Methylomagnum ishizawai: one gene and its partner. The protein of the gene in region 1 binds, or shares a complex with, the protein of each later gene. Links are inferred from orthologs where the notes say so. Each region holds a gene or a part of one and is shown on either strand. Other genes may lie near its edges. The genes, in order: K5658_RS18310 and pabB.

Region 1 (3,321 bases):
ATACCCCTTTAAGCGCCTATCTCAAGCTGGCCGACGCGCCGTACTCCTACTTGTTCGAGTCGGTCCACGGCGGCGAGCAATGGGGGCGATATTCCATCATCGGCCTGCCTTGCCGTACCGTAATCAGCGTGCGCGGGCCGGAAATCACGGTGGTCCGCGACGGCCAGCGCATCGAGACCGCCACCCCGGCCAATCCCTTGGACTGGGTCCGCGATTACGCCGCCCGCTTCCGCGTGCCCCCGATTTCGGGTTTGCCGCGTTTCAGCGGCGGCCTGGTCGGCTATTTCGGCTACGAAACCATCCACTACATCGAACCGCGCCTCGCCACCGCCAAGCCCGACCCCATCGGTGCCCCCGATATCCTCTTGATGGTGTCGGAAGACGTGCTGGTGTTCGACAACCTCAAGGGGCGGCTCCTGGTCATCACCCATGCCGATCCCGCCGAACCCAACGCCTACCCCGCCGCCCAGGACCGGCTCGATACCCTGATCCGTGGCCTGCGCCAGAACCGCCTACCCGCCCGGGAGTTCAAAGTGCCCAAGCAGGTGGAGGAAAGCGAATTCGTTTCCGGTTTCACCCAGGAGGGCTATGAGAACGGCGTCCGCCGTATCAAGGACTACATCGTCGAGGGCGATGTGATGCAGGTGGTGTTGTCGCAACGCATGTCGATTCCGTACTCGGCCCCGCCCTTGGATTTATACCGCGCCCTGCGTTGCCTCAATCCCTCGCCCTATATGTTCCATATGAACCTGGGCGCGTTCCACATCGTGGGTTCCTCGCCGGAAATCCTGGTGCGCTTGGAGGAGGGCACCGTCACCGTGCGGCCCATCGCGGGCACCCGCCGCCGTGGCCGGACCCCGGAGGAAGACACGGCCTTGGAAAAGGATTTGCTGGCCGATCCCAAGGAAATCGCCGAACACCTGATGCTCATCGACCTCGGGCGCAACGACGCGGGCCGCGTGGCCCAGACCGGCACGGTCAAGGTCACGGATAAGATGATTATCGAACGCTATTCGCACGTCATGCACATCGTGTCCAACGTGGTCGGCCAGTTGGCGGAAGGCAGCGACGCTTTCGAGGTGCTGAAAGCCACCTTCCCGGCCGGCACGGTCAGCGGTGCCCCGAAAATCCGCGCCATGGAAATCATCGCCGAATTGGAACCCGTGAAACGCGGGGTTTATTCGGGCGCGGTGGGTTATGTGGGTTGGTCCGGTAATCTCGACACCGCCATCGCCATCCGCACCGCCGTCATCAAGGACGGTACCCTGCATATCCAGGCCGGGGCGGGCGTGGTGCATGATTCCGTGCCGCTCAACGAATGGGAAGAAACCTTGAACAAGGGCCGCGCCGTATTCCGGGCGGTCGCGATGGCGGAAGCCGGGCTCGAAGGAGGACAGCCATGAAAGTCTTGATGATCGATAACTACGATTCGTTCACTTATAACCTGGTGCAATACCTGGCCGAACTCGGCGCGGAAGTCCGGGTGGTGCGCAACGACCAGATTGCGGTGGAGGAAATCGAAACCATCGACCCCGACAAGATCGTGATTTCCCCCGGCCCCTGCACGCCGAAGGAGGCGGGGATTTCGGTGGAGACCATCCGCCGTTATGCCGGGCGCTATCCGATCCTGGGCGTGTGTTTGGGGCACCAGAGTATCGGCCACGCCTTCGGTGGGAATATCATCCACGCCAAAAGTATCATGCACGGCAAAACCTCGATGGTTTATCACCATAATATCGGGGTATTCCATGGGCTGAATAATCCATTCCAGGCCACCCGTTACCATTCCCTGGTGATCGAGCAATCGACCCTGCCCGAGTGCCTGGAAATCACCGCCTGGACCGAGGATAAGGCTGGGAATATCGGGGAAATCATGGGCGTCCGCCATCGGGAGTTGGATATCGAGGGGGTGCAGTTCCATCCCGAATCGATCCTGACCGAGCAGGGGCATGAGCTGTTGGGGAATTTTTTGCGGCGGTAGACGCGACGACTGATTGTTAAAATTATGAAACCCCTAAGGGGAGAAGTTAAGAACTTAGGGGTTTTAAAATTAGAGAGGATTTAAAAAGATGGGCCAACCTATCAATGATAAACACGCGATTGAAGTGGCGGCATTTATAGTTGCATTTGAACGTCCTTTTTCGGAAAGGTCTATTGAAGCTCTTTTGGGGCTTCAAGAATTGCTAAAAGCAGATTATCCGGCATTCAATAAAATTGGGGTTTTTAAGATCAGCTTTGGTGATAAAACTGCTCCTTCACAACCTAGCAACAAGATATCTGGGGTTTTATTGCAAAAGTTTCGTACCGATGGTCGGCCTGCTTGGGCATTGCGCGTAGAGAATAATAATATAATTGTATCTTGCTTTGATTATGAGCGCTGGGAACCTTCATCATCAAAGGCTATCGAGCATTTGAAAAAAGTAATTAATATTATATATGTATATGATGAGCAAAATCCTCTTGGTATTGTTGCGTTGCAAGTAATTGACCGGTTTGTTTCCCATGATGATGGCTATGATATTGGTCATGTCTTCAATAGGAAAACGCGATATTTAACTAAACAAGCTATAGAAGCCGGTTCTCTATGGCATGTGCATCAAGGATGGTTTAGAGAGGAAAAAACTGTGGATGTTAAATATTCATGCCTTAATACGCTTAATGTGAGTGCTAGCTCTGGCCCGGTAGGGTTAATTAGCACAATTGACCATACTCTTGAATGTCGTTTTAAACAAGGGCTTTCTGTATGTGAGGCTTTAGATGAAGATTTTTTGAGGGATATTTTTGGTCTTTTGCATGGTTATAATAAGGATGTGGTTGGGGATTTGCTTAATAGCCGCCAAAAAAAGAGGATAGGACTATGAGTTCAACATTAAATCCTATGGTTTCTCCTTACGGAGTTTGCAATCTTGTAACGGCATCGAGCTTTGCCATGTCTGTTGCCGCCTTAAACATGTTGCCGACAACAACTTTACCTTACGTTTCTGAATTTGAATTTGAGATTGAAGTGATGACTTCAACTCTTAGTAGTCAGGTCAAAAGCTATGCTGAGCTTGGCTTAATTCTATCTGAATATAAAATTTCCAATGGCGATTGGGATTTAGCTAAAGACTTGTTGAAAAAAAATCCTGACTTAAAGATATTTATAAATAAACTTCCATCCATTTTAAATTTGGTATATGGTGAGGAAATCGAAAAAAGGCTGAATGTATTGACTGATCCTGATACAGCAGAATTATTGATTGAAATTTCATTATATACGGGACTGCCTCTAGATCAAGATTTTGATGAGAAAGAAGGGCGTTTATTCGATTTAATTGAAGA
Region 2 (3,320 bases), 420 kb from region 1 along the record:
GCCACCATGACCGGCGAATTGGTCGATCTCTTCCCCGACCGGGCGGCGGGCGTGGCCGCGTTGGTGGACGCCATGGCCGCGCGTTGCGGAAAAGACACGCTCTGGATTTATGCCGGGCATCAAGGCTTCATCGCGGCGGACGCGGTCCGGCCCGGCGACGCGGGACTCATCGCCTCGGCCAATTGGCTGGCGAGCGGTGCCTGGGTGGCGACCCGGCTCGAAACCGCCCTCTGGCTCGATATCGGCAGCACGACCACGGATATATTTCCAATCCATGGACACCGGGTTACCGTCCGGGGCTATACCGATTACGAACGAATGCGCTACGATGAACTCATATATACCGGAATCGCCCGGACCCCGGTCATGGCCGTGGCGGAGCGGGCACCGTTCGAGGGCGAATGGGTCGGGCTCATGGCCGAGCATTTCGCCACCATGGCCGATGTCTATCGGCTGACCGGCGAATTGCCCGAGGACGCCGACCCGCTCCCGGCCGCCGATGGTGGCGGGAAGACCTGGACGGACAGCGCCCGCCGCCTCGCCCGGCTGTTCGGCAGGGACGCGGATTCGGCCCCGCCACAGCGCTGGCGCGATGCCGCCCGCTATTTCCGCGAACAGCAACTCGCCAAACTGCGCTCCGGGGTGGACCGATTAGGGTCGCGGGGCCTCCTCGACGATTCCGCGCCCGTGGTCGGGGCCGGCGTGGGCCGGTTCCTGGCCCAAGAACTCGCCCAACGATTGAAACTTGCCTATGTGGATTTCAGCGATTTGTTTGCCGTCCCGGCCCGTGTTCCCAGGATCGCGGATTGCGCCCCGGCGGTCGCCGTGGCCTTGCTGGCGGCGCGGGAGGTAGGGTCCGATGACCCCCAGGATTGAAGAGCTCCCGTATTTCGAGGATAGCGCCGCCCTGTTCCTGCCCTGGGCGGAACGGCGCTGGGCCGTGTTCCTGGACAGCGGCTTCCCACACAGCCGCCAAGGCCGCTACGACATCATCGCCGCCGACCCCATCCAAACCCTGGTCACGCGGGGAGCCTTGACCGAAATCCGCGGCGGCGGCTCCATCTCCCTCTCGCCGGAAGACCCGTTCTCGCTGGTGCGGCGCGCCTTGGGCGAACCTGTGGCGGCGATCCCCGGCCTGCCGTTCCAGGGCGGAGCCATCGGCTATTTCGGCTACGATCTGGCCCGGCGCTTGGAACGCCTGCCGGAAACGGCCCTCGACGCCGACAACATCCCCGAAATGGTCATCGGCATCTACGACTGGGCGGTGGTGGTCGATCACCAGGAACGCCGCACCTGGCTGGTCGGACAAGGCCGCGGTCCCGCGTTGGAACAACGCTGGCCGCACCTGGTGCAAGCCTTCAGCCAAATCCAGACCATCGGTTGGCAACTCGACGATTTCGCCCTGCACAGCGACGTGGTGTCGAACCTGGACCGCGCCCGCTATGGCCGGGCCTTCGACCGCATCCAGCACTACATCCGCGAAGGCGATTGCTACCAAGTCAACCTGACCCAGCGCTTCTCGGCCTATTGCTCGGGCAATCCCTGGTCGGCCTACCAATTGCTTCGGCCCTACAATCCCGCCCCGTTCAGCGCCTATCTCAATTACCCACAGGTCCAGGTCTTGAGTTCCTCGCCGGAACGCTTCCTCAAGGTCGAGCATGGCCGGGTCGAAACCAAGCCGATCAAGGGCACCCGCCCCCGCTCCCCCCATCCCCAAATCGACGCCGCCCACGCCCAGGAACTCCGCGACAGCCTGAAGGACCGCGCCGAAAACCTGATGATCGTCGATCTCCTCCGCAACGATATCGGCAAATGCTGTGCGCCGGGTTCGGTCCACGTCCCCAAGCTGTTCGAGATCGAGAGCTATGCCACCGTGCATCATCTGGTCAGCACGGTGCGCGGACACTTGGCGGAAGGGCAGGACGCCCTGGATTTGCTACGGGGCTGCTTCCCCGGCGGTTCCATCACCGGCGCGCCCAAAATCCGTTCCATGGAAATCATCGAGGAACTGGAACCGCACCGGCGCGGCGTCTATTGCGGTTCCATCGGCTATATCGGCTTCGACGGCGACATGGACACCAATATCGCCATCCGCACCTTCGCGCATTCCGACCACACCATCCGCTTCTGGGCCGGCGGCGGCATCGTGGCCGATTCCGACCCGGAGTTGGAATACCAGGAGTGCTACCACAAAGCCGCCGCCCTGCTGAACCTGCTGGACCAATTCCGCCTCCAGAAAACCGGTGCCTACCCCTTGGGTTATTAAGCTGGGCGGCAGCCTCCACGCCTCGGAACACCTGCCGCGCTGGCTCCATGCCCTGGCCGATAGCGGCGCGGTCCTGGTGCCGGGCGGCGGGCCGTTCGCCGACGCGGTGCGGGTGGCCCAGGCCCGCTGGGATTTCGGCGACCGCGCCGCCCATGCCATGGCGATCCTCGCCATGCGCCAATATGGCCTGATGCTCGGCGATCTTTATCCCGGATTCGCGGTCTCCTGTGATATTGCCGGTTTGGCCGCGGCCCTGGCCGTGGGCCGCGCCGCGATCTGGCTCCCCGATCCCGACACCCTGCCCGAACCGGAAGTCCCGGCCTCGTGGGCCATCACCTCGGACAGCCTCGCGGCCTGGCTGGCGCGGAAGCTCGGCGCGGCGCACCTGCTCCTGGTGAAGTCGGCGGGGATTCCGGCGGGCGAATTCGGTGTCCAAGAAGCGGCGGCGCGTGGCTGGATCGACGCCGCCTTCCCGGGATTCCTGGCCGGGGGCGGATTCGGGGCTTGGCTGTCGCGGCCGGACCAACACGCCCGCCTCGGCGCAGGGCTGCGCGAGCCGCAAGCCGTCTTCACCCATATCGTGCCGGATATCGGCCCCGTCACCCGCGAGAACACGTCTTATGTCGATCACAGTCCGCTATTTCGCCAGCCTGCGTGAAACCCTGGGCCGGGCCGAGGAAACCCTGGCCCCGGACGGCATCCACAGCGTCATCGAAGTTTGGCAAGCCGTGGCCGCGGGCCGGCCACTGCCGCAAGGACTGCTCTGCGCCATCAACCTGGAATACGCCGAACCCGGCGCCCCGGTGCGCGACGGCGACGAAGTGGCGTTCTTCCCGCCGGTCACGGGAGGCTGAAATGCCCATCGCCCTGCGTCCCGATCCCTTCGAGCCCTATGCCGAACTGCTGGAATACCAAGCCGGACAGCCCCGGCTCTCCGGCCAATACGGCGCGACCTGCGCCTTCGTCGGCACGATGCGCGATTTCAACGAGGGCGACACGGTACGCGCCATGACCCTCGAACATTATCCCGGCATGACCGAGAACCAGCTCGGGC

The links.
Region 2: the proteins of K5658_RS18310 (region 1) and pabB are in contact, whole or in part, in a solved structure (PDB 8RP0), measured with the Escherichia coli proteins. The link is inferred for Methylomagnum ishizawai from one-to-one orthologs.

Annotation. Positions count from the first base shown.
Region 1 is NZ_AP019783.1:4,068,511-4,071,831, reverse strand. The notes cover bases 191-3,190. They hold K5658_RS18310 (anthranilate synthase component II), read left to right. Parts: upstream 191-1,399; coding sequence 1,400-1,981; downstream 1,982-3,190. Other genes in these bases: K5658_RS18300 (hypothetical protein), read left to right, coding at 2,858-3,190; K5658_RS18305 (TIGR04255 family protein), read left to right, coding at 2,070-2,861; trpE (anthranilate synthase component I), read left to right, coding at 191-1,403. Outside these bases: more of trpE, read left to right, coding at 1-190; more of K5658_RS18300, read left to right, coding at 3,191-3,321. UniProt on the Escherichia coli protein: Part of a heterodimeric complex that catalyzes the two-step biosynthesis of 4-amino-4-deoxychorismate (ADC), a precursor of p-aminobenzoate (PABA) and tetrahydrofolate.
Region 2 is NZ_AP019783.1:4,488,043-4,491,362, forward strand. What follows is about bases 64-3,062. They hold pabB (aminodeoxychorismate synthase component I), read left to right. Parts: upstream 64-859; coding sequence 860-2,266; downstream 2,267-3,062. Other genes in these bases: K5658_RS20255 (hydantoinase/oxoprolinase family protein), read left to right, coding at 64-876; K5658_RS20265 (amino acid kinase family protein), read left to right, coding at 2,244-2,924; K5658_RS20270 (MoaD/ThiS family protein), read left to right, coding at 2,887-3,062. In the rest of the region: more of K5658_RS20255, read left to right, coding at 1-63; more of K5658_RS20270, read left to right, coding at 3,063-3,120; K5658_RS20275 (molybdenum cofactor biosynthesis protein MoaE), read left to right, coding at 3,122-3,320. UniProt on the Escherichia coli protein: Part of a heterodimeric complex that catalyzes the two-step biosynthesis of 4-amino-4-deoxychorismate (ADC), a precursor of p-aminobenzoate (PABA) and tetrahydrofolate.